Regions from separate parts of the Pseudomonas sp. PME37.24/006 genome, predicted to be linked through region 1. Evidence: predicted binding sites of a transcription regulator. Region 1 holds the regulator's gene; each other region holds the start of a gene.
The links. The regulator LexA, encoded in region 1, represses DNA repair genes until DNA is damaged. The targets are predictions, from matches to a motif close to CTGTNTNNNNANACAG.

Region 1 (9,798 bases):
GCCGGACGTGTGCAGTCCGTTGCGGTGAAGCTGGTGGTCGAGCGCGAAAAGGAAATCCGAGCGTTCGTACCTGAAGAGTACTGGGAGGTGCACGCCGATCTGGGCACCGCCAAAGACGCCAACGTGCGCTTTGAAGTAGCCCGCGAGAATGGCGCTGCCTTCAAGCCGCTGAACGAAGCGCAGGCCATGGCCGCGCTGGCGACCCTCAAGGCGTCGAGCTACAGCATCGCCAAGCGCGAGGACAAGCCGACCAGCAGCAAACCCTCGGCGCCGTTCATTACCTCGACACTGCAGCAGGCGGGCAGCACCCGGCTGGGCTTCGGTGTGAAGAAGACCATGATGATGGCCCAGCGTCTCTACGAGGCTGGTTACATCACCTATATGCGTACCGACTCCACCAATCTCTCGGCTGATGCCGTCGAGATGGTGCGTGGTTTCATCGACACCGAGTACGGTAAGCAATACCTGCCGGAGAAGGCCAACATCTACTCCAGCAAGGAAGGCGCTCAGGAGGCGCACGAAGCGATTCGTCCTTCTGACGTCAACGTGCGCCCGACCCAGCTGTCCGGGATGGAGCGTGACGCCGAACGCCTCTACGAGCTGATCTGGCGCCAATTCGTCGCCTGCCAGATGCCGCCGGCCGAATACCTGTCGACTACCGTGACCGTTACGGCTGCGCAGTTCGAACTGCGTGCCAAGGGGCGTATTCTCAAGTTCGACGGTTACACCCGTGCATTGCCACAACTGAGCAAGCCTGGTGATGACGCCGTGCTGCCGGAAATGAAACAGGGTGAAGTGCTCAAACTGATCAAGCTTGACCCTAGCCAGCACTTCACCAAGCCCACGGCGCGCTATTCGGAAGCCAGCCTGGTCAAGGAAATGGAAAAGCGGGGGATTGGTCGTCCATCCACCTACGCAGCGATCATTTCCACCATTCAGGATCGTGGCTACGTGGCGCTGCATAACCGCCGCTTCTATTCGGAAAAAATGGGCGACATCGTCACCGAGCGTCTTTCCGAGAGCTTCTCCGATCTGATGGACTACGGCTTCACCGCCGGCATGGAAGAGAACCTCGATGACGTGGCCCAGGGCGAGCGCGAGTGGAAACACCTGCTCGACGAGTTCTACGGCGACTTCAAGAAGAAGCTCGAGGTGGCCGCCGACGGCGACAATGGCATGCGCGCCAACACGCCAACGCCGACCGATATTCCCTGCCGCGATTGCGGCCGGCACATGATGATTCGTACCGCCTCCACCGGCGTTTTCCTTGGCTGCTCGGGCTATGCCCTGCCGCCGAAGGAACGCTGCAAGGCCACGGTCAACCTGGTGCCCGGTGACGAGATCGCTGCGGATGACGAGGGTGAGTCCGAATCCCGCGTATTGCTCGGCAAGCACCGCTGCCCGATCTGTGCGACGGCCATGGATGCCTACCTGCTGGACGAAACGCGCAAACTGCATATTTGCGGCAACAACCCGGACTGCGCCGGTTATGAGATCGAGCAGGGCCAGTTCCGCATCAAAGGCTACGAAGGGCCGAGCCTGGAGTGCGACAAGTGCGGCAGTCAGATGCAGCTCAAGACCGGGCGCTTCGGCAAGTTCTTTGGTTGCACCAACAGCGAGTGCAAGAACACCCGCAAGCTGCTGCGTAGTGGCGAGCCCGCGCCACCCAAGATGGATGCGGTGAAGATGCCGGAGCTCAAGTGTGAGAAGGTCGATGACACCTACGTGCTGCGTGATGGCGCCTCAGGGCTGTTCCTGGCTGCCAGCCAGTTTCCGAAAAACCGCGAAACCCGTGCGCCACTGGTACTTGAGATCGTCCCGCATAAAGACGAGATCGATCCGAAGTATCACTTCCTGATGAGCGCTCCAGCGAAAGATCCAGAAGGTCGCGCGGCAGTCATCCGTTACAGCCGCAAGACCAAGGAGCAGTACGTGCAGACCGAAGTGGACGGTAAACCCACCGGTTGGAAAGCGTTCTACGACGGTGGCAAATGGAAGGTTGAAGACAAGCGTTGATCTGCCTTGGGCATGCTTCGCTGGAGTGTGCCCATGGCGATCGGGAGAGTGGATATGGCTGGCGAACTGTATACCCGCACGAACCAAAAGATTTTCTACGCCGGGCTTTCTCTGGACTCCTGGCGCAAGGCCGAAGAAGGCCGGGCGATGAATGCCCAGGCGTTGGTGCAGGCCGAACGTGAAGCGACCCTGTTTCATTTGTACGGTGCGTTACTTGGGCTGTGCCATGAAATCGCAGGTTTCTATCGCTTGCCGAACAGCAGTGCCGCGCGTGCCGAGGTATTGCTGGATCGACAGAGCCTGGCTTCTTCACCCAGCCCCGAGTTGGCCGAACTGGTTGAGTTGGCCGAAAATGGGCACACCTGGCTTGGGCAATTATTGGCTGCTCATGCCGAGCTATTCCGGCCTCCGCGCGCCCCGCGCGAGGCTAAGGCCGATCCTGGCGCTACCTCGCTGATCAAGGCGGTAAGTGTCGATGAGGCACAGCCTCCACTTGACCGGGAAACATTGGAGGGCTGGCGTCAGGAGCTGAAAGCACTGGCACAGCGTTTTCGCGTCGGCCTCAGCGAGTGGTGACCGTGCTGGGCACCGACTATTGAAAAGTCCGTTCAGCGCTTAGCGGTTTTTCGCCAAGCGATTGAATGGAGCGGCTGCTACAATGCGCGGCCTTTCGTGGAGAATCCGAGTTATGCCTACTTCCTTCCTTGAAATCGTCGAACTGCCCGATGGGCGTATTGCCCTGCGTCGAGCCGATGATGAGGAAGCACTGGTGGTGTTGGACTTCTCCGAAGATGCCAAGGCCTTTCTCCAGGGCCAGCATGTGGAAGTCGCCAAAGCGATGCTCAATGTCGGCGTGCAAATGGCCGGCAGAATGGCCGAAGGCGATTTTGAGCATGAAGACCAGCCCCGCGTCCTGCACTGATCCGGCTTTCTACCCGCGCCCTCCACGGGCGGTCAGGCAGAAAAGTGACACTCCAACTTCGAGCATTTCTCTGTAAATCGTGGGTCAGCCCAGGCTGATGTTCAGGCTTTGCGCCTGGCCGAGGTGCGCTGCTGCTTCCAGTTGCTGGCGCGCATGCTGGGGCAGGGGATGCAGCCAGCTGACCACCGTATGGCTACGGCCAAGTTTCAAGGCTTCCTGAGCCAGCTGCAGGGCGCTCTGGCTGTTGCGAGGGTGCAGTAGCAGAATCCGCTCACGGTTCAGGCCCGCATCGCGCAGCCAGCTCTGGGTCAGGCTGGCCGGTGGGGCGATCAGGGTCAACCAGCGTTCGTCATCCTTCTCGCTCAGTTCCCGCAGCATGGGCGCCAACAGCGTCAGGCAGTTACCCGCAGCACCTCTCAGCGATACTTCGCTGAACGTGGTTTCCAGTGCTACTGGTTCGGGTTCGGCCACCGCAATGGTCGATGCCAGAAAGGCATCGAACAGCGGAAGTTGGGTACGGCTCAGCGACTGAGGGAACTGCATAAAGCCTCCAATTAGCGGCGTATGACGCCGACACTCAAGCCTTCGATGATCAGCTCCTGTTCTTCCAGGTTCACTTCGATCGGGGCGAATTCTGGGTTTTCAGCCAGCAACCAGACGGTATTGCCTTCACGTTTGAATCGCTTGACCGTCACTTCATCATCGATACGCGCGACCACTACCTGGCCGTTGCGTGCTTCGCTGGTGGTGTGGACGGCAAGCAGATCGCCGTCGACGATGCCGATGTCCTTCATGCTCATGCCGCGTACCCGCAGCAGGTAGTCGGCCCTCGGGCGGAAGAAGTCCGGGTTGATCCGGCAGGCTTCCTCTATATGTTGTTGAGCCAGAATGGGTGCGCCTGCAGCCACTCGGCCGATCACCGGCAGGCCTTCTTCCTCGGCCTGATTGGGCTCGAAACCCGGGATGCGGATGCCGCGGGAAGCGCCCGGGGTCATCTCGATCGCACCTTTGCGGGCCAGGGCCTTGAGGTGTTCCTCGGCGGCATTCGGTGACTTGAAGCCGAGCGCCTGGGCGATCTCTGCACGAGTCGGCGGGTAGCCGTTGTCTTCCAGGCACTGCTTGATGAAGGCGAGGATTTCGGCTTGGCGGGGCGTCAGCTTGATCATGTGGGCGGCTCTGTCTTTTTATACAGTGACTGGGATTATATACAGTAAGCGTCGCTTGGCAATCCATTGATGTGCGTCGCGCCTGTGTTATCCGCCAGGCGGCGTAACGGGCTATGCTCAGCAGGCCATTTTCGAAACCCGGCCGGGATTGCCCGCGACGCTATCGCCAAATGATGACTGAGCATCCAGAATACGGTCTGCGCGACTTGACAGGCGTGCGCGCTGAAACGTATGTTTCAAACACTTGTTTGTCGGATGGATGTCATGGCGCAATCGGAAACCGTTGAACGCATTCTGGATGCTGCGGAGCAGTTGTTCGCGGAGAAGGGGTTCGCCGAAACGTCGTTGCGCCTGATTACCAGCAAGGCTGGGGTCAACCTGGCCGCCGTCAACTACCACTTCGGTTCCAAGAAGGCCCTGATTCAGGCGGTCTTCTCGCGTTTTCTCGGGCCGTTCTGCGCGAGCCTCGAGCGTGAGCTCGACAAGCGCCAGAGCAAGCCAGGGGTGACCTTCAGCCTCGAGGAGTTGCTCGAACTGTTGGTCGAGCAGACCCTGGCGGTGAAACCGCGCAGTGGTAATGACCTGTCCATCTTCATGCGCTTGCTCGGCCTGGCCTTCAGTCAGAGTCAGGGGCACCTGCGCAAATACCTCGAAGAGGTCTACGGCAAGGTGTTCCGGCGCTACATGCATCTGGTGCATGAAGCGGCGCCCGGCATTCCTCCGCTGGAGCTGTTCTGGCGCGTGCATTTCATGCTCGGCGCCGCGGCGTTCAGCATGTCTGGCATCAAGGCCCTGCGGGCCATGGCCGAGAGCGACTTCGGCGTGGATACCTCGATCGAGCAGGTCATGCGCCTGATGGTGCCGTTCCTGGCCGCCGGTATGCGCTCTGAAAGCGGAGTGACCGACCAGCGGCTGGCGACTGCTCAGCTTATTCCTCGCAGTAAAGGCCCAGCCATCATCAAGGCCTGACCGTCTTGTCCGGCTTGCGGGCTGCTCGTCGCTGCCCCTAAGCTACCGCCTATATCAGCAGCTGGTTTCGGCATAGCCAGAGCTTGGGTGATCTCCTCACCGAATCGCCAGATATTCATTGCGCTTGGGCGCGAGCATTCGCTTTGCTGCGCCTGTCTGCGTGCCGAATGCGGAACCTGTTCATGGGGCACTGTCCCATGGCTGTGCGCAGGCCGAGTTTCATATCTGCTGCAAAATCTTTTCCCCAGTGCTCGCTCGATGCGTGGCGCTGATCGATGAAGCGCCTCGCTCCAGCTGAGCGGTGCGGCCACTCAATTAAGGATTACCTGTTGTGAGTACCCCCTTGTATGGCTCCCTGATGGTGGATATCGCCGGCACCTGGCTGACTGCCGAAGACCGGCAGTTGCTGCGCCAGCCCGAAGTCGGCGGCCTGATTATCTTCGCCCGCAATATCGAGAATCCACGTCAGGTGCGTGAGCTGTCACAGGCCATTCGTGCCGTGCGCCCGGATCTGCTGCTCGCTGTGGATCAGGAGGGCGGCCGCGTACAGCGGCTGCGTGAAGGCTTTGTGCGTCTGCCGGCGATGCGCGCCATTGCAGGCTGCGCCGATGCCGAGAGCCTGGCGCGGCAGTGCGGCTGGTTGATGGCGACCGAAGTCCTGGCGGTGGGCCTGGATCTGAGTTTCGCGCCGGTGCTGGATCTTGATCATCAGCGCAGTGCGGTGGTCGGCCACCGTGCCTTCGAGGGTGACTCCGAGCGTGCCACCCAGTTGGCGGGCGCGTTCATTCGCGGCATGGCGGAGGCGGGCATGGCGGCGACCGGCAAGCATTTCCCCGGGCATGGCTGGGCCGAGGCCGATTCCCATGTGGCCATTCCAACCGATGAGCGCAGCCTGGAAGAAATCCGTCAGAACGACCTACGGCCGTTCGCGGCCTTGAGTCGTGATCTTGCGGCGGTAATGCCGGCCCATGTCATCTACCCTCAGGTGGACAGTCAGCCGGCTGGTTTCTCGCGCCGTTGGTTGCAGGACATCCTGCGGGGGGAGCTGGGTTTCGAGGGCGTCATTTTCAGCGATGACCTGTCGATGGCCGGCGCCCATGTGGTTGGCGATGCAGCCAGCCGCATCGAGGCTGCCTTTACGGCGGGTTGCGATATGGGGCTGGTATGCAACGACCGGGCAGCTGCAGAGCTTGCGCTCTCGGCGGCTCAGCGCCTCGGCGTGATAGCGCCCAAGGGCTTGGCGCGCATGCGTCGCCGGGCGTTCCCCTGCATCGACTATCGCCAGGAGCCGCGCTGGGCGCAGGCACTGTCGGCTTTGCGCGCCGCGCAGTTGGTCGAGTAAGTAGCTGCGAAAGCTTCCTGGCTATCGCTTCGCTCACCCCAGGCTATAAAAAAACAGGGCCGCTTATGCGGCCCTGTTTTTTCAGCTTTTCACCGTAGCCAGCAGGCGTTCCAGTAACGCCTCTAGCGTGTTGAAACGCTCTTCCGCACGCTCCATCGGTATGGAGAAGCGGAACAGCGTGGCGCCTTCGAACTTGTAGCGGTTCGGCGCGCTCTGGATCAACTTGATCAGCGTCAGTGGATCGACCGGTGTTTCCGCCGCGAACTCGATGCGCCCACCTTGCGGCCCTGCATCGATCTTCTTGATACCCAGCCGCTCAGCCTGCAGCTTGAGCAGGGTCAGGCGTACCAGGTGTTTGGCTGGCTCCGGCAGCAGCCCGAAGCGGTCGATCATTTCCACCTGCAGCTCTTTCAGGCCGTCTTCGTCGATGGCGTTGGCGATGCGCTTATAGAGGATCAGGCGGGCATGGACGTCCGGTAGGTAATCCTCGGGAATCAGCGCCGGTACACGCAGGTTGATTTCCGGCCCACCGCCCAGCGGTTGGTCGAGGTTCGGCTGCTCGCCCTTGCGGATCGATTTCACTGCTCGTTCGAGCATTTCCATGTACAGGGTGAAGCCAACTGCCTGGATCTGCCCGCTCTGGCCGTCGCCGAGCAGTTCGCCCGCACCACGGATTTCCAGGTCGTGGGTGGCGAGGACGAAGCCAGCACCGAGATCCTGGGCATTGGCGATGGCTTCCAGGCGTTTCTGCGCGTCGTCGGTCATCTGCTTGCGCGGCGGCGTCAGCAGGTAGGCGTAGGCCTGGTGGTGGCTGCGCCCGACGCGACCGCGTAACTGGTGCAACTGAGCCAGGCCGAACTTGTCGGCACGCTCGATGATGATGGTGTTGGCGCTGGGCACGTCGATGCCGGTCTCGATGATGGTCGAGGCGATCAGTACGTTGAAGCGCTTGTGGTAGAAGTCGCCCATCACCTGTTCCAGCTCGCGCTCGTGCATCTGCCCGTGGCCGATGCCGATGCGCGCTTCGGGCACCAGTGCGGCCAGCTCGGCTGCGCACTTTTCGATGCTCTTCACGTCGTTGTGCAGGTAGTACACCTGGCCGCCACGCAGTAGCTCACGCAGCAGCGCTTCCTTGATCGTCGGGTTGTTCTGTTCCATGACGAAGGTACGCACCGAGAGGCGGCGAGCTGGCGGTGTCGCGATGATCGACAAGTCACGCATGCCCGACACGGCCATATTCAGGGTGCGCGGAATGGGGGTGGCAGTGAGGGTGAGGATATCTACCTCACTGCGGAGCGCCTTGAGCACTTCCTTCTGGCGCACGCCGAAGCGGTGCTCTTCGTCGATGATCACCAGGCCCAGGTTCTTGATCTTGACGTCGTCTTGCAGCAGCTTGTGGGTGCCGATAACAATGTCGATCTTGCCTTCGGCCAGTTGCTGCACCGCGGCGTTGATTTCCTTGGCGCTTTTGAAGCGGCTCATCACCTCGACCGTTACTGGCCAGTCGGCGAAACGGTCGCGGAAGCTGTTGTAGTGCTGCTGGGCAAGCAGGGTGGTGGGCACCAGGATGGCGACCTGGCGACCGCCATGTACGGCGATAAAGGCGGCGCGCATGGCCACCTCGGTCTTGCCGAAGCCGACGTCGCCGCAGACCAGGCGATCCATCGGCTTGGGTGCGAGCATGTCGTCACGCACGGCCTCGATGGCACTCTGCTGATCCGGGGTTTCTTCGAACGGGAAACCGGCGCTGAAGGTGTCGTAGTCGGCCTTGGGGTCATTGAACGCGTAGCCTTCACGGGCGGCGCGGCGGGCGTAGATGTCGAGCAACTCGGCGGCGACGTCGCGTACCTGTTCGGCCGCCTTGCGCTTGGCCTTCTGCCAGACTTCCGAGCCGAGGCGATGCAGCGGGGCGAGCGCATCGTCGCTGCCGGTGTAGCGGGCAATCAGGTGCAGGCTGGCGACCGGTACGTAGAGCTTGGCTTCCTCGGCATACATCAGGGTAAGGAACTCGGCGGCTTGGCCGTCGAATTCCATGGTCACCAGGCCCAGGTAACGACCGACGCCGTGATCGATATGCACCACCGGCGCGCCTTCGCGCAGCTCGGTGAGGTTCTTGATGACGTTGTCGCCGCCATCGCGGGTCTTTTCCCGACGCCGACGCTGCATGACGCGTTGGCCAAACAGCGGGCTTTCCGCAATCAGTGCAAGGTTTTCGAGCTGCAGGCCTTCATCCAGCGGCGCAATGGTGATGCCTAGGCGTTCCTTGCTCGCACAGAACTGCGGCCAGCCATCGACTTCCTTGGGCTTGAGCTTGAGGCGCGCGAGCAGCTCCAGTAGCACTTCGCGGCGCCCGGCGGATTCGGCGCAGAACAGCACGCGGCCCGGGTATTCCTCGATGAAACGACGCAGTGCTGCCAGTGGCTCGCTGCTCTTGGCCTGGATCGCCAGGTCGGGCAGGGCGCTGGCGTCGAAGCGCGTGCGGCCTACGCCCGGCTCGATGTCGTCGGCGCTGACTACGACGCGCGGCCAGTCCTTCAGGCGCGCGAAGCAGTCTTCGACCGGCAAGAAGATATCGGCCGGCGGCAGCAGCGGACGCTCGGGGTCGACGCGGCGTTCGTCGTAGCGGTTGCGCGCGTCCCTCCAGAACTGTTCGGCGGCCTTTTCGATGCCGGGCAGCGAGAATACCTGGGTGTCCTGGGGCAGGTAGTCGAAGAGGGTGGCGGTTTCCTCGAAGAACAGCGGCAGGTAGTACTCGATACCGGCCGGAGTGATGCCGGTGGAGAGATCCTGATAGATCGGGCAGCGACGGAAGTCGACGTCGAAGCGCTCGCGGAAGCGCCCGCGAAAATCGGTGACGGCCTTCTTCTCGAGGGGGAATTCGCGTGCCGGCAGCAGCTTGATCGACTCGACCTTGTCTATCGAGCGCTGGGTCTCTGGATCAAAGGTGCGCAGAGTCTCGATCTCGTCATCGAACAGGTCGATGCGAAACGGCTGCTTGCTACCCATCGGAAACAGATCGATCAGCGCGCCGCGTACGGCGAATTCGCCATGCTCATAAACGGTGTCGACGCAGCGATATCCAGAGGCCTCCAGACGCGTACGCATGTCGTTGACGTCGATGCGTTGACCAACATCCAGCACCAGGCTGCTACCCAGCAGAAAGCGGGTCGGTGCCAGGCGATGCAGCGCCGTGGTGACGGGCACGACCAGTACGCCGTGCTTGAGCTCGGGCAGGCGATACAGCGCCGAAATGCGCTGGGAAATGATGTCCTGATGCGGCGAGAACAGGTCGTAGGGCAGGGTTTCCCAGTCGGGGAAATGCAGCACCGGCAATTCTGGCGCGAAGAAGCTCAGTTCCTGCTCCAGGCGCTCGGCGCTCTGGC
Region 2 (9,798 bases), on a different contig from region 1:
AACGCGGGCAGGTGGTGCAACTCTCGCTGAATATATCCACCGAGGATCTGATCGACGCCGAATTGCCCACGCGAGTCGGCCGTCTCCTGGCGCACTACAAAGTACCGGCCTCGCAGTTGATCTTTGAGATTACTGAGAGCGGGGTGATGCTCAATCCTGCTGTGGCGCTACAGGTATTGCATGGCCTGCGCGAGAAGGGCATCGGCCTGTCGGTGGATGATTTCGGCACCGGCTATTCTTCCCTGGCGCAGCTCAAGCGCATGCCGGTGCAGGAACTGAAGATCGATCAAACTTTCATCCGCGACCTGCACGACACCAGCGAGGATGCGGTGATCGTGCGTTCGACCATCGAAATGAGCCACAGCCTGGGCCTCAAGGTGGTGGCCGAAGGCGTCGAGCTGCAACGCAGCCTGGATCTGCTCGACCGCTGGCATTGCGACAGTGTGCAGGGCTACCTAATCAGCCGGCCACTGGCGGCGCAAGCCTTCGAGGCCTGGATGCAGCGGCCGTTAACATCCCCCGTTTCTCTGGTGTATTGATCATGGCCTTATCCCAACTGACCGGCGCCCTCTTGTTTGGAATGCTCACCACGGCCGCTGTCGCCAGTGAAGGGCGGCTGCTGGCCACGGGCGGCGCCAGCAGTCTGGAAGGCGCTGCTGGTGGCGGCATCACGCCCTGGGCGGTATTGGCCGGCTATGGCGAGCAGGGCGAGTGGGGCGCAGACGTATTCGCCACACGTGTGGAAACCGGTGACTACCGCCTTGACGTGGCCGGTGTGGCGGCCGCATACGGCAATCGCATCGAGCTGTCCTACGCTCGCCAGCGCTTCGACCTGGGCAATCTGGCGCGTAACCTGAGCCTGCCGGAAAACAGCCTCAGTCAGGATATATTCGGCCTCAAGGTGCGGCTGTTTGGTGACCTCATCTATGACCAGCTACCCCAAGTGTCGCTGGGCATTCAGTACAAGCGGCAGAAGGATTTTCTTATCCCCAGTCTGATCGGGGCCCAGCGTGATGAGGACACCGAAGGCTACCTGACCGCCAGCCGGCTGATTCTCGGTGGCGCCTTCGGCTACAACCTGCTGCTCAACGGTGGCGTGCGCTACAGCCGCGCCAACGAGCTGGGCCTGCTCGGCTTTGGCGGTGACCGGCGCGATCGCCATTCGGTGCTCAAGGAAGGTTCAGTGGCGGTGCTGCTCAATCGGCAGTGGGCCGTCGGTGTTGAATATCGGGAGAAACCGGACAACCTCAACTTCGCTGGGGAAAGCGACTGGGCCGACCTGTTCATCGGCTACTTTCCCAACAAGCACCTGGCCGTGGTGCTGGCTTATGCGCGGCTGGGCGAGATCGCCACGCTGGATAACCAGAACGGTGCCTATCTGTCCGTGCAGGGGAGTTTCTGAGCATGCTGCGTTCATTCTGCGTTGCGGCACTGTTGCTGCTGTTGCTGATCGGCTGCGCGCAGCAGCCAGCCAAGGACGACAGCCTGTACCGCGAGCTGGGCGAGAAGCCCGGCATCACCCGCATCGTCGAGGGCATGCTGCTCAACGTGGCGCGCGATGAGCGCATCGTGCACTTCTTTGCCAAGGTCGATATCGCCGGCCTGCGCGACAAGCTGGTTGATAAGTTCTGCGTGATCGCTGGCGGGCCGTGCGTCTACACCGGCGACACCCTCGAAGAAAGCCACAAAGGCCAGAAACTGACGCCGAGTCACTTCAATGCCTTGGTCGAGAACCTGCAGGTGGCGATGGAAAGCGAAGGCGTGCCAACGCCGACCCAGAACCGGCTACTGGCGCGCCTGGCTGCCCTGCGTGGGCAGATTATCGAGCAGTAGCCACTGTTTTATCCATGACGAAATAGGCTTAAAGTTCGGCCCCGTCTTTCAGCCTATTTTCGCGAGCCGATCATGTCCGTCACCTGGCACCTCAAGCCTCACTCCGAGCTAAGCAAAACCGAGTTGTACGCAGCTCTGGCGCTGCGCACCCAGGTATTCGTGGTCGAGCAGAACTGCCCCTATCTGGAAGTCGATGGTCGCGATCTGGAGGGCGATACCTGCCACTTGCTGGGCTGGCAGGGCGATGAACTGGTGGCGTACCTGCGCCTGCTCGACCCGGCGCTCAACGATGGCGAAGTCGTCATTGGCCGCGTGGTGACCGCCGCCAGCGCACGTGGCACCGGCCTTGGTCACGGCATGATGCAACAGGCGCTACAAGGCTGCGCGCAGCACTGGCCCGGCATGCCGGTTTACATGTCAGCCCAGGCGCACCTGCAGGGCTATTACGGACGTTACGGTTTCGTCGCAGTGACTGACGAATATCTGGAAGATGACATTCCGCATATCGGCATGCGTCGCGAGCCATAAGCGATAGCCCTGCGGTAATTGGCGATCCGTTTTTGCTGTGGGCTTTAGCCCACCACCCAAAACGCCCACAGCCCGAGGTGCTGAACCGCATGCTCTTAACCTCCGGCCACCATCGGCGTTGAATGGCTTTGGTTGGCTAAAGCCTCACCCTACGGTTGATGCACCTGGGGGTAGGGTGGGCTTTAGCCCACCAACCGTAGGGGTTCATCTACTCCAACCTCAATGAAAATCCCGGCTGCGCACATCCAGCCCCAGCAGCCAGTCGGTCAGATCGACGAGTCTTCCGGCTATCACGTGTTGCACGCCATTGGCGGCCTCCAGATGCCCATCGATACGCAGCAAGCGAGCCTGCAGCAGCGTCTTGCGCTGGCGCTCGGCCAGCTCCAGGCGCACCAGTACGTTGATCATGCCGAACTCGTCTTCCAGGGTGACGAAGGTCACACCGCTGGCGGTCTGTGGGCGCTGACGGCCGATGACCAGACCAGCCACGCTGACCATGCGCCCCGGTTCCACGTGCTGTAGTTCGTTGCGGCTGCGGCAACGGGCGGCCCTGAGTTTGCTGCGCAGCAGCGACAGCGGATGCGGGCCGAGGGTGGTGCCCAGCGTCGCGTAGTCGGTCAGCAGGTTTTCGCCGACGCTGGGGCGCGGTAGCTCGATGGCGGTTTCCGTTTGTGCGGGCAGGCTGGCGAACAGCGGCAGTTGCGGCTCGACACCGGCGATGGCCCAACGCGCCTGGTGGCGATGGCCAACCAGCGCCTGTAGCGCGCCAGCATCGGCCAGCCGCACCCGGGCGTTATTGTCGAGCCGGGCACGCTGGCACAGGTCGGCCATATCGCTGAACGGCGCGACGTTGCGAGCGGCCGCCAGACGCAGGGCATCGTCCTCACGAAAACCCTTCACCAGGCGCAGGCCGAGGCGGATCGCCGGTTGTGATTTGTCGATGGCTTCCAGGGTGCAGTCCCACTGGCTGTAGCGCACATCCACCGGGTGAATGCGCAAGCCATGGCGGCGGGCGTCCTGCAATACCTGGTCGGGGTTGTAGAAGCCCATTGGCCAACTGTTGATCAGCGCGCAGGCGAACGCCGCCGGCTCATGGCACTTGAGCCAGCAGCTGGCATAGGTGAGCAGGGCGAAGCTGGCCGCGTGGGACTCGGGAAAGCCATAGCTGCCGAAGCCCTTGATCTGCTCGAAGATGCGGTTGATGTATTCAAGCGGATAGTCCTTCTCGAGCATGCGCTCGGTCAGGCGCTGGCGGTGATGTTCCAGGCCACCATGGCGCTTCCAGGCCGCCATGGAGCGGCGCAGCTCGTCCGCTTCGCCTGGGGTGTAATCGGCGGCGATGATCGCCAGCTCCATCACTTGCTCTTGAAACAACGGTACACCCAGGGTGCGCTCGAAGACGGGCTGCAGTTCGTCGGAGGGGTAGGTGACAGGTTCTTCCTGGTTACGCCGACGCAGGTAGGGATGCACCATATCGCCCTGAATAGGCCCCGGCCGCACGATGGCTACCTGGATCACCAGATCGTAGAAGGTCGCGGGACGCAGGCGCGGCAGCATGGCCATCTGTGCGCGGGATTCGATCTGGAACACGCCCACGGTGTCCGCGCGGCTGATCATCTCGTAAGTGGCCTTGTCCTCCTGGGGCAGTGTGGCCAGGGTCCAGTGTTTGCCGCGGTAGTCGGCAAGCAGGTCGAAGCAGCGGCGCAGGGCGCTGAGCATGCCCAGGGCGAGCACGTCGACCTTGAGCAGGCCAACGGCGTCGAGGTCGTCCTTGTCCCACTGGATCACCGTCCGCTCGGCCATGCTGGCGTTTTCCACCGGAACCAGCGTGTCCAGCGCGTGCTCGGAAATCACGAAGCCGCCAGGGTGCTGCGAGAGGTGACGGGGAAAACCAATCAACTCGCCGGCCAGCACCAGCACGCGATGCAGCACCTTGCTCTGCGGATCGAAGCCGGCTTCGCGCAGGCGCTCGGCATCGGGGATACGGTCGCTCCAGCGGCCACAGCAGGCGGCCAGGGCGTTGATCTGATCTGGCGGCAAACCCAGGGCCTTGGCCACGTCACGAATCGCCCCGGCACCGTGATAGGTGCTGACCACCGCAGTGAGTGCCGCCCGGTCGCGGCCATAGCGGCGGAACACGTACTGGATGACTTCCTCACGGCGGTCATGCTCGAAGTCCACATCGATATCCGGCGGCTCGTTACGCTCTCGGGACAGGAAGCGCTCGAACAGCATCTTGCTGTGCATTGGGTCGAGCTCGGTGATGCCAAGGGCAAAACACACCACCGAGTTGGCGGCCGAACCGCGGCCCTGGCAGAGGATCGACTGCTCGCGGGCGAAACGGACGATATCGTGCACGGTGAGAAAGTAGCTCTCGTAACCCAGTTCGCTGATCAGTTGCAGTTCGTACTCGATGCGGCCGCGTACCTCGTCACTGAGGCCTTTCGGCCAACGACCGGGAATACCGTCCTCGACCAGTTTGCGCAGCCAGGAACTGGCCTTGTGACCTGCGGGAACCAGTTCATGGGGATACTGATACTCGAGTTCGCCAAGATCGAACCGGCAGCGCTCGGCGATAAGCAAGGTTTCGGCCAGCAACCTCGGCGGGTAAAGCTCGGCCAGCTCCTCGCAGCGGCGTAAATGGCGCTCGCCATTGGCGAACAAATAGGCTCCGGCTTCGGCCACCGGCAAGTGGTGACGGATCGCCGTCATGCAATCCTGCAGGGCTCGGCGGCCACGGGCGTGCATGTGCACGTCACCGCAGGCAACCGCGCGGATACCCAGTTGCCCGGCCAGGCCCAGACAATGTTGCAGGTGCGCCCGGTCATCGGCGCCACGGTGTAGCGCCACACCTAGCCAAAGGCGCTCGGGAAAGCGTGCCTGCAGCCAGGCTCCGGCCGTGGCGTGGTCATCCGGGCCTGGCAGCCAGATGGCCAGCAAGCCCTCCGGCGTTGCGGGAATGTCATCGATCAGCAGCCTATAGCGGCCTTTTTCCGCACGTCGCCGAGCTCGGGTGATAAGCCCGCACAGCGCCTGGTAGCCAGTCAGGTTCTCGGCCAGGAGGATCAACCGGGCGCCGTTCTCCAGCGTCATCTCGCTGCCGACGATCAAATCTACCTCGTGCTTCTTGGCCGCCTGCCAGGCGCGCACGATTCCAGCCAGGGTGCATTCGTCGGTGATCGCCAGGGCGCGGTAACCCAGCAGTCTGGCCCGCTCGAAAAGCTCTTCGGCGCTGGAAGCGCCACGCTGAAAACTGAAGTTCGACAGGCAGTGCAGCTCGGCGTAGGCCACCTGGCTCATGCGAACCATCCGTGCAGATGCAGTGGGCCATCTTCGCCGACCGCGCGGAATGCCCAGCCGCGTTGGCCATTACGGGTCTCGATCAGGTAATAGTCGCGGCGTACGTCCTCGCCATCCCACCAGCCGGACTCGATGCGCTCGGGGCCCGTGAGAATACGCAGCCCGGATTCATGCAGAGCCTGAGGCTCCGGCAGCAGCCAGCTGGGCCGGGCACCGCATTGCCCAGTAACGGCGCTGCCCATAGTTTGCGTGCGCCAGGCTTTCTCGGGGCGATGATCGGCATGGGCGCTCAGGCCCTGTACGGCGTCGTCACCCAGGCGTGCCCGCAGGCGTTCGCGCAACTGTTCCCAGCCCAGGCTCTGCTGCGGGCGCTCGTCGAACAGCGCTTGGTGGTGCGGCACGAAAACCGGCAGATCATTGGCCACCAAGCGGATCGCCAGCACCGGCGACGGCAGTTGCAACTGCTCCAGACGGCCACGGGTGAACTCCAGCAACATCGCCGCTTCCCGTTCGGCACTGAGCAGGCCCACCGGCAGCAGGCTGTCATCACCCTCGCGGTGTTCCAGGTGCACCACGAAACGCTGCACGCCGCAGTCCCGCCCCGCCAGGTAGGCGGCCAGATCCGCAGTGAGGCGGCGTAATGGAAACAGCAGGGCCTGGGTCGATTCCGCCTCGAAGTGCAGCTCCAGGCGCGTATCGAACACATCCGGTGGCCGGTAATAATCCAGTGCCAGCGGGCGCAGGCCCAGCAGGGTATCCAGGCGACTCAGTAACTCGGCAGGAAAACGCCGCGCCAGGCTGTCACGAGGCAGCGCCTGTAACTGACGCACCTGGCGCAGGCCCATGCGCGTCAGGGCCGTGAGCAGCTCGACGGGCAGGCCGATGCGATCCAGAGGCATGGCCGCGATCTGCTGGCCCAGGGTTTGTTCGTCCGTCACCGCCAGGCCGTCGTGGAGATTGGCGAGCATGCGCGCTGCGGCCGGGTTGTGCGCCAGGGTGATGCGATGGCGAAAGCCCAGCGCCGTCAATTCCTTGCGCAAGCGCGCCTCTAAGCGTGGCCAGGGGCCGAACAGGGCCAGGCTGGATTGCACCTCCAGCAGCAGGCAGCGCGGGTAGTGCAGGCTGACCTGGGAGCTGAAACCGTAGGCCCAGGCGGCGAGAAAGTTGCGCCAGCGCTCGATATCCGCAGGGTCGTACTCGGCGCTGGCGAACGCGCAGTTCAGCGACTGCGCAGCCGTGAGCGTCTGCCCCGGGCGCAGGCCAAGCGCCCGGGCTGACGGGGTTACCGCCTGCAACAGGCGCCGCTGCGCTGGGCCGCTGAGCAGCACCAGCGGCGTGTCGGCGTCTTCGCGGCCACGCAATACCCCGTCCATGGCCAGTTGTGGCAGCAGAATGCAGGCCCAGCGCATGTCATCGACCCCAGGCGCTCAGGGGAAACGCGTGCGCCGGAGGCTGCCCGCCACGGCACTTGAGCACGCGCACCTGAGCCGGCTGCGCTTCGATAGTCAGGCGCAAGGCCGCCGGCGAAGGGTTCTGCGCCTCATGCAGCGAGCGGTAGGCAAAGGCCAGTGTCTGCCCGGTTTCTGCGGCGATCTGCAGGCGCCGCAAGGCACGATCATCGGCGCGTTGCGGCCAGAGCACCACCGCACCGCAACTGCCCGAGCGCAAACACTGCTCGGCAGCCCACAAAGCATCCCGGGCAGACGCCTGGATCAGCGTCAACTGCTTCATCTCCACTCCAGCCGCCAGCCACGCACTGGGGTAAGGCAGGTAGGGCGGAGCGACCAGCACCACCCGCTCACCAGCAGCGCTCAAACGCGCCAGCGTCTTCAACAGCAGGCGCAACTCACCAATGCCCGGCGCCGCGATCAGCAGCTCGCTCAACGCCGCTTCCGGCCAGCCACCACCAGGCAGCGCCGCATCCAACGCAGGGTTGCCTGTGGGCTGGTAGCCGCTGGGCGCGACAACGCTCTGGCCACGCCAGATACGGCGCTCGTTGAGCAAATGATCGAGGGCTACGACAGAAGACATGGCAATCGGATGGCAGAAAAAACACTGTTCAAATGTACAGTATTTTGCCTGACCGACAAGCCAGCATCCGCCGAGTGGAGCACACCGAATCCTGACTGAACGCTGGCAAGCAGGTGGCAAGTGCCATACCAATTAACGCCGCTGCGGCCTGCGAGGCTTCGTATTCAAGGTCTAAGGCCCGAACGAGGGCGGCTAGCTGCCACTTTTTGGTTGGCCGAATGAGGCAAGCAATTGAAACCAACCGAAAAAAATCGCCCGACGGGCTTCGCCAAACCGATTTCTGCTGATATCATGCGCGCCGCCTGGGAAGATGCCGGAGTGGCCGAACGGGACGGATTCGAAATCCGTTGTATCAGCGATGGTACCTAGGGTTCAAATCCCTATCTTCCCGCCATATCAAAAAAAGCCCCGATACTGAAAAGCATTGGGGCTTTTTCGTTTCTACTCGCTTATTTCCTGCTGGATTTTGGCGCGCTGGTCGAAACAAACGCGTCCAATTGGAGGCCCTAGGCCTTCGCCGAGGGCCTTACTGCCTTAGGACTTGTCCAGATCCGAAGCCTGATGCCGCTCGGGCACTTGCTGCGCTTCGTCGCCCCAGGTGCGATTGACGCGTTTGCCGCGCTGGACTGCTTCGCGGTTGGCGATTTCATCGGCCCAGCGCAGAAGATGCGGGTATTCATGAACAGCAAGGAATTCGGCAGCCGAATACACGTTGTTCCTCACCAGTTCGCCGTACCAGGGCCACACGGCAATATCGGCAATGGTGTAGGTGTCGCCCGCCAAGTAGCGGTTTTCGGCGAGTCGCTGGTTGAGTACATCCAGTTGACGTTTTGTTTCCATGGTGAAGCGATTGATTGCGTACTCGAACTTCTCCGGCGCATAGGCATAGAAGTGCCCGAAGCCGCCACCCAGGTAGGGCGCAGAGCCCATTTGCCAGAACAGCCAGTTGAGGGTTTCGGTACGGCCAGCTGGATCTTTCGGCAGGAACGCGCCAAATTTTTCCGCGAGATAGAGCAGGATCGACCCGGACTCGAACACGCGGATAGGGGTATCCGCACTCTGGTCGAGTAGTGCTGGAATCTTCGAGTTGGGATTGACGCCGACAAAGCCGCTGGAGAATTGGTCGCCATCGGAAATACGGATCAGCCAGGCATCGTACTCGGCACCGCTATGCCCCAGTGCAAGTAGCTCCTCAAGCAGGATGGTCACCTTCACGCCGTTGGGCGTGGCAAGCGAATACAGCTGCAGCGGATGCTTGCCGACCGGCAGCTCCTTCTCGTGTGTCGCCCCGGCAACGGGTCGGTTGATCTTGGAGAACTGGCCACCGGAAGGCTCAAGGTGCTGCCAGACTTTGGGCGGTACATAGGGGGGTTGGGTCATCGATTCCTCGCTATCGGCATCATGAGCAAATGCATTCGAAGCCAAGGCTATCTGGATTACGCCCGGCATTCGAATGCGTTTTGCGCATTTTGATCATCGATTCGGCTGATGTTGTCGGTAGGATCGGTGGTTATCGGCATCCACCTATCGCTGTAGCTCGAGAACCAGCGCCAGTGCGACGGACGCGTTGCCTGGCAGGTTACGAACGCCACATACGGTGCGCACGTGGCCAGCGCGTTCTGCGAAGACCTGGGCCAGCAACTCCGACGCGCCGTCGATTACTTCGGGGTGGCGGCTGAACGCGTCTTCGCAGGCCACATAGGCATCCAGGCGTACCACCTGTCTGATGTGATCGAGGCTGTCGAGGTAGGCACGCGCCTGGGCCAGTGCATTCAGCACGCTGAGCCGGGCTGCCTCCTGACCCGCTTCGATAGAGATCTCGCGGCCAAGCAACCCGGTAATCGAGGGCTTGCCCTGGACAATTGGCCCCTGCATGGAAATGTGCAACAGCGAACCAGCATCTACCACTGCACGGTAGGCCCCGAGCGGACGGGGCGGTGTGGGCAATTCCCATCCTAGCTGCTGCAAGCGTTCCAGCGTCTGATCCCGCATGTCTGCATCACTCCTCTCGAAAGACCGTATTGCGTCTGGTGGCAGCAGGACGATACGACATCGGCATGCGGGGTGGCGATTCGTACGTTGGCTTGGGATGTTTCAGCGATCAGG
Region 3 (9,798 bases), on a different contig from region 1:
GACGATGGGGCCGGCGCCGAGGATCAGGATACTTTTGATGTCTGTACGTTTTGGCATGTTCTCTCTCGAATCCTTAGGTCAGTCGGCGGGCTTAGCGGCGTTTGGCCATGGCGTCGATGAAGCGGTCGAACAGCGGAGCGACATCGTTCGGCCCCGGACTGGCCTCAGGGTGGCCCTGGAAGCTGAAAGCGTCCTTGTCGGTGCGCTCGATACCCTGCAGGGTGCCGTCGAACAGAGACTTGTGGATCGCCCGCAGGTTGCCCGGCAGAGTCGCTTCGTCCACAGCGAACCCGTGGTTCTGACTGGTGATCATCACCACGCCGGTATCCAGATCCTGAACCGGGTGGTTGGCACCGTGGTGGCCGGTGCCCATCTTCACGGTCTTGGCGCCGGAAGCCAGGGCCAACAACTGGTGACCAAGGCAGATGCCGAATACCGGAATATCGGTTTCCAGTACGTCCTTGATCGCCTGGATCGCGTAATCGCAAGGCTCGGGATCACCCGGGCCGTTGGACAGGAATACGCCATCAGGGTTGAGTGCCAACACATCCTTGGCCGGTGTCTGCGCAGGCACCACGGTGAGACGGCAACCACGCGCGACCAGCATGCGCAGGATGTTCAGCTTGACGCCGTAGTCATAGGCCACGACGTGATAGGGCAGCTCGCTGGCGGCAATTTCCGGATGACTGTCATCCTTCAGGTTCCACACGCTGGAACGCCACTCATAGCGCTCGGTGCAGCTGACTTCTTTGGCCAGATCCATGCCTTTGAGGCCCGGGAAGCCACGCGCCAGCTCGAGAGCTTTTTCCTCGGTGGCGTCAGCGCCAACCAGGATGCAGCCGTTCTGCGAACCTTTCTCGCGCAGAATGCGGGTCAGGCGGCGGGTATCGATACCGGCGATGGCGACAGTGCCGTTTTCCTTGAGGTAATCCTGCAAGGACTGCTTGTTGCGCCAGTTACTGGCGGTCAGCGGCAGGTCACGGATGATCAGACCAGCCGCCCAAACGCGATTCGACTCGGCGTCTTCTGGGGTGGTACCGGTATTACCGATGTGTGGATAGGTCAGCGTGACAATCTGCTGGGCATAGGAAGGATCGGTGAGAATTTCCTGATAGCCGGTCATGGCGGTGTTGAACACCACCTCTCCGATAGTCTGGCCATCGGCCCCGATGGCCTCGCCGCGAAAAATGCTGCCGTCAGCAAGGGCGAGTATGGCTGGCTTACTCAAGAAGACCTCCCGTAGATCGTGAAGCGAACGCAGATTGTAAAAAAGCGGGATGACGTGTGAAGGTCATCCCGCTTTTTTAATTGATTCATTCTGCGCAACTTTAGTGGACACACTAAAGCGGAAAGCCTACAGGAAAACCCGGTTTTTCGAAAGCCATAACCAGGGAAAACTTGCAAACCGATTCATCACCAATTGACACATCACCCCTCAGCCGTAAAATTCGGTACTTCCTACAGGTTTCGGCAGGGAAACCCTGAGTGAGTACCTATCTAAGCATTTCGGCCACCGCCGCCGCACTGAAGATCAGCGTACAGCGTGTTAGAACCCTGTGCCGAAATGGCAATCTGGCCGCCCAGAAAATTGGCAGCAGCTGGATCATCGACCCACTCAGCGTCACCCACTACGGTTTAAAAACGGCTCATATGCTTGCACATGATCATCCGGCGCAGCAGCGCCAGAGTGGAAAACCCATCGCCCTTAGTTTCTTTTCCGGTGCCATGGGCCTGGATCTAGGCCTGGAAAAGGCTGGTTTCGATATTCGCCTGGCTTGCGAATCGGACAAGTACTGCCGACAGACCATCGCCCTGAACCGCCCGGACACTGCACTGCTCGGCGATATCAATAGCTGCTCCGCCGAACAGGTGCTGGAGGCCGCCGGCATCGGACGCGACGACGTCGACGTAATCGTCGGCGGTCCACCCTGCCAAGCCTTCAGCACGGCCGGCAAACGCAAGGCGTTCAATGACGACCGCGGCAACGCCTTTCTCAAATACATCGACCTCGCCCTGGAGATTCGTCCACCACTGATCGTCATCGAGAACGTCCGCGGCCTACTCTCCTGCCCAATGGATCATCGCCCTCACGACCAACGCGGTGCGGACTTCCCTGATCTTTCACTGGACGAAATGAAAGGCGGCGCCCTGAATTTCGTGCTCAGCAAGCTGCGCAATGCGGGCTACGCCTACTCGTTCAACCTGTACAACTCGGCGAACTTCGGCACTCCGCAAGTGCGCGAGCGGGTCATCATCATCTGCTCACGAGACGGGCAAACCGCTCCGTTCCTGACACCGACCCATAGCGAGGATGGCGCCCTGAACCTGCCCGCCTGGCGCACCGTACGCCAGGCCCTGGAAGGCCTGAGCAATCATGCCCACCTGAATTTCCCGGAAAAGCGCCTGCGTTATTACCGCCTGCTCAAAGCTGGGCAGAACTGGCGCAACCTGCCAGAGGATCTGCAGCGCGAAGCGATGGGCAAGTCCTACTTCTCGGGCGGTGGCAAGACCGGCTTTCTACGGCGCCTGGCCTGGGACAAACCCTCGCCGACCCTGGTGACGCATCCGGCGATGCCCGCCACGGATCTGGCGCACCCACAGGAAGACCGCCCGCTGTCGATCCAGGAGTACAAACGTATTCAGGAATTTCCAGACGATTGGCAACTGGCGGGCCCGCTGATCCAGCAGTACAAACAGGTCGGCAATGCTGTGCCGGTGAGCCTCGGCCACGCTGTAGGGGTTCTGCTGCGCGGCCTGCTCGCTGGCGAAGCGCACCCTGCGCCGAGCGCGTTCAAGTTCTCGCGCTATCAGGCGACCTGCCACGAACAATGGCTGAAAGCCTTCGAGCAGCAACGACGCAAGACGCAATTGACCCTGGCAATCAGCTAAAGCTCTGGACGCTCAGGCTTCGGAGTTGAAACGCAGCAAGCGCGCCCAGTCGATCGCGCCCTGTTCGTCACAGAACTCCAGGGTAAATTCTCGGGTGAACTTGTTAATCATCTGCCCGTAGCTCTCGGCGAACTCGTCGTTGCGCTCACGGGCCTTGAAGCCCAGCGGCTCGATCAGCTCCAGGTAAAGATCCTCGTCACCTGAAATGAACGCCCAGAAACGCTGGCCGCAATATTTGAAATAGCTGCCTTTGTCGGGATTGTTGTCGCGCCCATAGCAACAGCCATTGACCGCAACCACCTGCAGCCCCGAATTACCGGTACGCAGGGTGCGCTGGGCGGTGAGAAAATTGCTTTTCATCTGACCGATCTGCGAGCTATTACCCCAGTTCGGCCCAGACTTGATCGCCACGATGTAACGCAAGCCCTCCTTATCGAATTCCAGATCAACTCCGGTGATACCGGACTTCCAACCCCCATAGACCTGAGCATTGATAAAGATCGCCAATCCTTCCAACCAATCGCCGAACAAGGTTTCTTCGTTGGAGGAAATATGCGCGTCGATGATCCCGCGAATGATCTGCTCGGCCGTGAGGACGTGCTTGGCGCGGTACATATAAGGGTTCTTACGCTTGAGCACATCTTTGAGCTTGAGCCGCCCAAGGCTGGCAATACGTTTCTGGTGAAAGGCACCAATATTCAGCTCGACGTAACGCGCCACATCATCGAGATTCAACGGATTCATCGCCAACATCCTTATTCACAAGGCTTGCAGATGAAGCCGGATGAGGCCAGTGACCTCATCCGCACTACGATCACTTCAGCCCCAGCACATCCTGCATGTCGTAAAGACCGACAGAGCGGTCGCGCAACCAGGAGGCCGCACGCACGGCGCCGTTGGCGAAGGTCATGCGACTGGAGGCCTTGTGGGTGATCTCCACACGCTCGCCGTCGGCAGCGAACAGCACGGTGTGATCGCCGACCACATCACCGGCCCGTACCGTGGCGAAACCGATGGTTTCGCGAGCGCGGGCGCCGGTCTGGCCTTCACGCCCGTAGACCGCGACCTTGTCGAGATCACGCCCCAGGGCATTGGCGACCACTTCACCCATGCGCAGCGCGGTACCGGACGGTGCATCGACCTTGTGACGGTGATGGGCCTCGAGGATTTCGATGTCCACATCGTCACCCAGCACCCGCGCCGCGGTATCGAGCAGATTCAGGCACAGGTTGACGCCCACGCTGAAGTTGGCGGCGAAGACGATCGGAATATCCTTGCCCGCTTCGACCAGCAGCTGCTTTTCAGCAGCGCTGAAACCAGTGGTGCCGATGACCATCGCCTTGCCTGCCTTTCGGCAGATTTCCAGATTCTTCAGGGTTACCGAGGGGTGAGTGAAGTCGATCAGCACGTCGAATTGATCGAGCACGCCCTGCAGATCACCACCAACCGCAACACCGAGTTTGCCGACAGCGGCCAGCTCGCCAGCATCAGCGCCCAACAACGTACTTTCAGGACGCGCCACTGCAGCACCAAGGCTGACACCTTCGGCCTGCTGCACGGCCTCGATCAGATTTTTGCCCATGCGCCCGGCGGCGCCTGTCACTGCAATACGCATATGCATCGCTCCAAACTGCAAGCGGCGAGCTACCGGTTCTGACCAATAGCCCGCCGCTCGTTGCCGAATTAAAGATCGCCGAAGAAACGTTTGACGCCTTCAAACCAGCCGTTGGCCTTGGGCGAGTGGGAACTGTTACCCGCCAGGGACTGACGAAACTCGTCGAGCAGCTCGCGCTGACGACGATCCAGGTTGATCGGCGTTTCCACCGCGACCTTGCACATCAGATCGCCAGCACCGCCACCACGCACCGGGGCCACGCCCTTGCCACGCAGACGGAACAGCTTGCCGGTCTGTGTACCTTCCGGGATCTTCAGCTTGACCCGACCGTCGAGGGTCGGCACTTCCAGCTCGCCACCCAGCGCCGCATCGGCGAAGCTGATTGGCACTTCGCAGTACAGATGCTTGCCGTCGCGCTGGAAGATTGCGTGTTCACGCACGTTGACGACCACATACAGATCGCCAGCCGGACCACCCATGGTGCCCGCCTCACCCTCGCCGGACAGGCGAATACGGTCGCCGGTATCGACACCCGCCGGCACCTTGACCGACAGCGTCTTGTGCTCTTCGACACGGCCATGGCCGTGGCAGGAGCCACAGGGGTCGGTGATCATCTTGCCGCTGCCGTGGCAGCGCGGGCAGGTCTGCTGCACCGAGAAGAAGCCCTGTTGCATGCGCACCTGGCCGATACCACCGCAGGTGGTACAGGTAACCGGGCTGGTGCCCTTCTTGGCGCCAGAGCCTTCGCAGACCTTGCAGTTGACCAGCGTCGGCACGCGAATGGTCACCGTGGTGCCACGCACCGCCTCTTCGAGATCCAGCTCCAGGGTGTAACGCAGGTCGCTGCCGCGCTGGGCACCGCCGCGCTGACCACCACGCTGGCCACCGAAGAAATCACTGAACACGTCGCCGAAGATATCGGAGAAGTTGGCACTGCCGCCGCCAAAGCCGCCACCGCCCCCCATCTGCGGGTCGACACCGGCATGACCGTACTGATCGTAAGCGCTGCGCTTGCCCGCATCGGACAACACTTCGTAGGCCTCGTTGGCCTCCTTGAAGGCGTCTTCGGCAGCCTTGTCGCCGGGGTTGCGATCGGGGTGATGCTTCATCGCCAGGCGGCGGTAAGCCTTTTTCAGCTCCGCCTCGCTGGCACCGCGCTCGACCCCGAGCACTTCGTAGTAGTCACGTTTAGACATGGGTTTCTAACACTCTCAAAATTCGTACCGTCCAGACACGCCAACGCGGGAGCAAGCCCCCGCGCGGCGGATCGCCCTGGCACACAGCAGTGCGGCAGGGCGCAAACACAGGCAAGCCGGGGCTTACTTGTTGTCCTTGACTTCCTCGAACTCAGCGTCGACCACGTCGTCCGCAGAGCCCTTGGTTTCACCGGCATCCGCCGCCGCACCGGCAGCACCTGGCTGCGGCTGCTCGGCATACATTTTCTGCGCCAGCGGCGTGGTCGCTTCGGACAGGGCATTCATCTTCGCTTCGATGGCTGCCTTGTCGTCGCCACGTACGGCAACTTCCAATTCACCCAACGCAGTTTCGATGGCCGCTTTCTCGTCCGCAGTGGCCTTGTCGCCAGCTTCGGTGAGCATCTTGCGGGTCGCATGAACCAGCTGATCGCCCTGGTTACGGGCAGTGGCCAGTTCTTCGAACTTGCGGTCTTCCTCGGCGTTGGCCTCGGCGTCACGCACCATGCGCTCGATCTCGTCATCGGACAGGCCGGAGTTGGCCTTGATCACGATAGACTGGGTCTTGCCGGTTGCCTTGTCCTTCGCGCCGACGTGCAGGATGCCGTTAGCGTCGATGTCGAAGGTCACTTCGATCTGCGGCACGCCACGCGGAGCTGGCGGAATCTCGGCCAGGTCGAACTTGCCCAGGGACTTGTTCTGACCGGCTTGCTTGCGCTCACCCTGCAGCACATGGATGGTCACAGCGCCCTGGTTGTCGTCCGCGGTGGAGAACACCTGCGACTTCTTGGTCGGGATGGTGGTGTTCTTGTCGATCAGCGCAGTCATCACGCCACCCATGGTTTCGATACCCAGGGTCAGCGGCGAAACGTCGAGCAGCAGTACGTCCTTGACGTCACCAGCCAGAACCGCACCCTGGATGGCAGCACCCATGGCAACGGCTTCGTCCGGGTTGACGTCCTTGCGTGCTTCTTTGCCGAAGAACTCGGTCACCAGCTTCTGCACCAGTGGCATACGAGTCTGACCACCGACCAGGATCACGTCGTTGATCGCACCAATGTCGATACCGGCATCTTTCAGCGCAATGCGGCAAGGCTCGATGGTGCGCTGCACCAGATCCTCGACCAGCGACTCCAGCTTGGCGCGGGAGATCTTCACGTTCAGATGCTTCGGACCGGTGGCGTCTGCAGTGATGTACGGCAGGTTGACGTCGGTCTGCTGGCTCGAGGACAGCTCGATTTTAGCCTTCTCGGCAGCTTCCTTGAGGCGCTGCATAGCCAGCGGATCGCCCTTGAGGCTCATGCCGCTTTCTTTCTTGAATTCGTCGACGAGGTAGTCGATCAGGCGGATGTCGAAGTCCTCACCACCGAGGAACGTATCGCCATTGGTAGCCAATACTTCGAACTGGTGCTCACCGTCGACTTCAGCGATCTCGATCACCGACACGTCGAAAGTACCGCCGCCCAGGTCATAAACGATCACGGTGTGATCGCCCTTGGCCTTGTCCATGCCATAGGCCAGCGCAGCCGCGGTCGGCTCGTTGATGATGCGCTTGACGTCCAGACCAGCGATGCGACCGGCATCCTTGGTGGCCTGACGCTGACTGTCGTTGAAGTAAGCCGGAACGGTAATCACAGCTTCGGTGACCGCTTCGCCGAGATAGTCTTCGGCGGTCTTCTTCATCTTCTTGAGAATTTCAGCCGATATCTGCGGCGGCGCCATTTTCTGGCCGTTGACTTCGACCCAAGCATCGCCGTTATCAGCCTTGGCGATCTTGTACGGCACCATCTGAATGTCTTTCTGCACGACTTCTTCGTCGAAGCGGCGACCGATCAGACGCTTCACCGCATACAAGGTGTTGTGCGGATTGGTCACAGCCTGACGCTTGGCCGACTGGCCGACCAGAATCTCGCCATCGTTGGCGTAAGCGATGATCGACGGCGTGGTACGCGCGCCTTCGGCGTTTTCGATGACTTTGACTTTGCCATTTTCAAGAATGGAGACGCAGGAGTTGGTGGTCCCCAGGTCGATACCAATAATTTTGCCCATTTTACTCTCCCGAAACTTTGATATAGCCGCAACGTTATCGTGACCGCTGCGGTAGCACTAATACGCTTGACTTAATAGATGGGGTCTCGGCCGCCGATTTCAAGCCTGCTCGTCAATGGACGGTGGCGCCTCGGCCGGAGCCTTGCTGACCACGACCATCGCCGGGCGCAGCAGGCGACCATTGAGCATGTAGCCCTTCTGAAACACCTTGAGCACGCTGTTTGGCTCGACGTTGGTGCTTTCCTGCAGCGCCATGGCCTGGTGATGCTCCGGGTTGAACGGCGCACCATGCGGATCAATGGCTTCCAGCTGATGACGCTTGAGGGTGTCGAGCAGCAATTTGAGCGTCAGCTCCAAGCCCTCGCGCACGGCCTTAATGGCCTCATCGTCCGGGCTCGATAACTCGAGACCGCGCTCCAGGCTGTCAACCACCGGCAGCAGATCGTTGGCGAATTTCTCGAGCGCGAATTTATGCGCCTTCTCGACATCCTGCTCAGCGCGGCGGCGCACGTTCTGCAGATCGGCAGCCATGCGCAGCGACTGATCCTGCGCAGCCGCCAGTTGCTCTTCAAGCGTTTGCACGCGAGCAATCAGGTCGTCACTCAGCGCAGCGTCATTCGCTTCAGCCTCGGGAGTCTGCGGATCCAGGTTCTGTTCGTCAGCCATGCATTTCTCCTTTGAATAATTCGACGAGCCTCAACTCGCGCGTCTGCGGCCTATATAAGGACGATTTGTAGGGTTTCAAGGGGAGCAAGCACATCGCAGCAGCATACGAGGGGCAGGATTGCCACCACGAGACAGAACACTGTATAAATAACCAGACAAATTCTCGGAGGCCTCGCCATGCTGGTGCACCTGTCCGTACACAATTACGCCATCGTCGAACACCTTGATCTCGAGCTGGATAAAGGCATGAGCGTCATCAGCGGCGAAACGGGCGCCGGCAAATCGATCATGCTCGATGCGCTCGGCCTGACCCTTGGTGATCGCGCGGACAGCGGTGTGGTACGCCCCGGAGCCGACAAGGCTGACATTCTCGCCAGTTTCGATCTGGGCGATATCCCCGAAGCCCACACCTGGCTCGCCGAGCGCGATCTGGACAATGACGGCCCGTGCATTCTGCGCCGCGTGATCACCGCCGAAGGCCGCTCGCGTGGCTACATCAATGGCACGCCCTGCCCCCTCGGCGACCTCAAGGCGCTGGGCGAGCTGCTGATCGACATCCACAGCCAGCATGAACATCAGTCGCTGCTCAAGGCCGACACCCATCGACGCCTGCTCGATGAATATGCCAATGCCCAGGAACTGGCCCGCCAGGTGCACCTCGCCGCCCAGCGCTGGAAGCAAACCCGCAGCGAACTGGAACGCCTCGCCTCACAGGGCGATGAGCAGCGCGCGCGCCATCAACTGCTTAGCTATCAGCTGGAAGAGTTGGAGAACCTCGGGCTCGGCGAAAATGAGCTGGAGCAGCTCGAACAGGATCACAAGGCCCTGACCAACGCCGAAGGCCTGCTCGCTGCCTGTCGCCAAGTCATCGAGCAATGCAGCGAGAGCGATGCCGGCAACGTACTGTCTGCCCTGACCAACAGCTTGAGCCGACTCAGTGGCGTCCAGGGCCAACCGGGCGCGCTCAACGAAGCTGCCAACCTGCTGGCCAGCGCACAGATCCAGGTCGAAGAGGCGGTGGGCGAGCTGAACCGCTTTCTCGATCATTTCGAGGCAGACCCTCAGCGACAACAACAACTTGAGGAGCGCCTGGACACCATCTATACCCTGGCACGCAAGCATCGCATTCACCCCAGCGAACTGCCCACCATGCAACAGCAGTTGTTCGACGAACTGGAAGGCCTGAATGCCGATGACCAAGCAACCGAACGTCTGAGCGAAGAACTGGCCTCCTATGGCCGACACTACCAGGAGAAGGCTGCCGAGCTGAGCGCCCACCGACACAAGGCAGCAGGCAAGCTGAGCAAAGCGGTGGAAAAGGAAATGCAGACGCTGGGCATGCCCGGCGGGCGCTTCAGCATTCAATTGCAGGAAAATACCAGCAAC

Region 2: imuA (translesion DNA synthesis-associated protein ImuA) is a predicted target of LexA. The motif match lies at 7,717-7,732, and genes of this name have one in related genera.
Region 3: recN (DNA repair protein RecN) is a predicted target of LexA. The motif match lies at 8,552-8,567, and genes of this name have one in related genera.

The regions. Positions count from the first base shown of each region.
Region 1 is NZ_JBVHNL010000003.1:313,320-323,117, reverse strand. Features, by position in the region: gene topA (type I DNA topoisomerase) at 1-2,016, shown strand, start outside; gene ACZ3GY_RS12385 (DUF6586 family protein) at 2,071-2,592, shown strand; gene ACZ3GY_RS12380 (hypothetical protein) at 2,705-2,938, shown strand; gene sulA (SOS-induced cell division inhibitor SulA) at 3,023-3,481, opposite strand; gene lexA (transcriptional repressor LexA) at 3,493-4,104, opposite strand; gene ACZ3GY_RS12365 (TetR/AcrR family transcriptional regulator) at 4,369-5,073, shown strand; gene nagZ (beta-N-acetylhexosaminidase) at 5,417-6,415, shown strand; gene mfd (transcription-repair coupling factor) at 6,497-9,798, opposite strand, start outside.
Region 2 is NZ_JBVHNL010000001.1:926,374-936,171, forward strand. Features, by position in the region: gene ACZ3GY_RS04210 (bifunctional diguanylate cyclase/phosphodiesterase) at 1-539, shown strand, start outside; gene ACZ3GY_RS04215 (DUF3034 family protein) at 536-1,402, shown strand; gene ACZ3GY_RS04220 (group I truncated hemoglobin) at 1,405-1,833, shown strand; gene ACZ3GY_RS04225 (GNAT family N-acetyltransferase) at 1,906-2,361, shown strand; gene ACZ3GY_RS04230 (error-prone DNA polymerase) at 2,581-5,670, opposite strand; gene ACZ3GY_RS04235 (Y-family DNA polymerase) at 5,658-7,070, opposite strand; gene imuA (translesion DNA synthesis-associated protein ImuA) at 7,072-7,692, opposite strand; tRNA gene ACZ3GY_RS04245 (tRNA-Ser) at 7,997-8,086, shown strand; gene yghU (glutathione-dependent disulfide-bond oxidoreductase) at 8,227-9,072, opposite strand; gene ACZ3GY_RS04255 (RidA family protein) at 9,217-9,684, opposite strand.
Region 3 is NZ_JBVHNL010000001.1:440,429-450,226, reverse strand. Features, by position in the region: gene carB (carbamoyl-phosphate synthase large subunit) at 1-57, opposite strand, end outside; gene carA (glutamine-hydrolyzing carbamoyl-phosphate synthase small subunit) at 92-1,228, opposite strand; gene ACZ3GY_RS02060 (DNA cytosine methyltransferase) at 1,486-2,889, shown strand; gene ACZ3GY_RS02055 (PmeII family type II restriction endonuclease) at 2,902-3,633, opposite strand; gene dapB (4-hydroxy-tetrahydrodipicolinate reductase) at 3,704-4,504, opposite strand; gene dnaJ (molecular chaperone DnaJ) at 4,573-5,700, opposite strand; gene dnaK (molecular chaperone DnaK) at 5,824-7,746, opposite strand; gene grpE (nucleotide exchange factor GrpE) at 7,846-8,412, opposite strand; gene recN (DNA repair protein RecN) at 8,590-9,798, shown strand, end outside.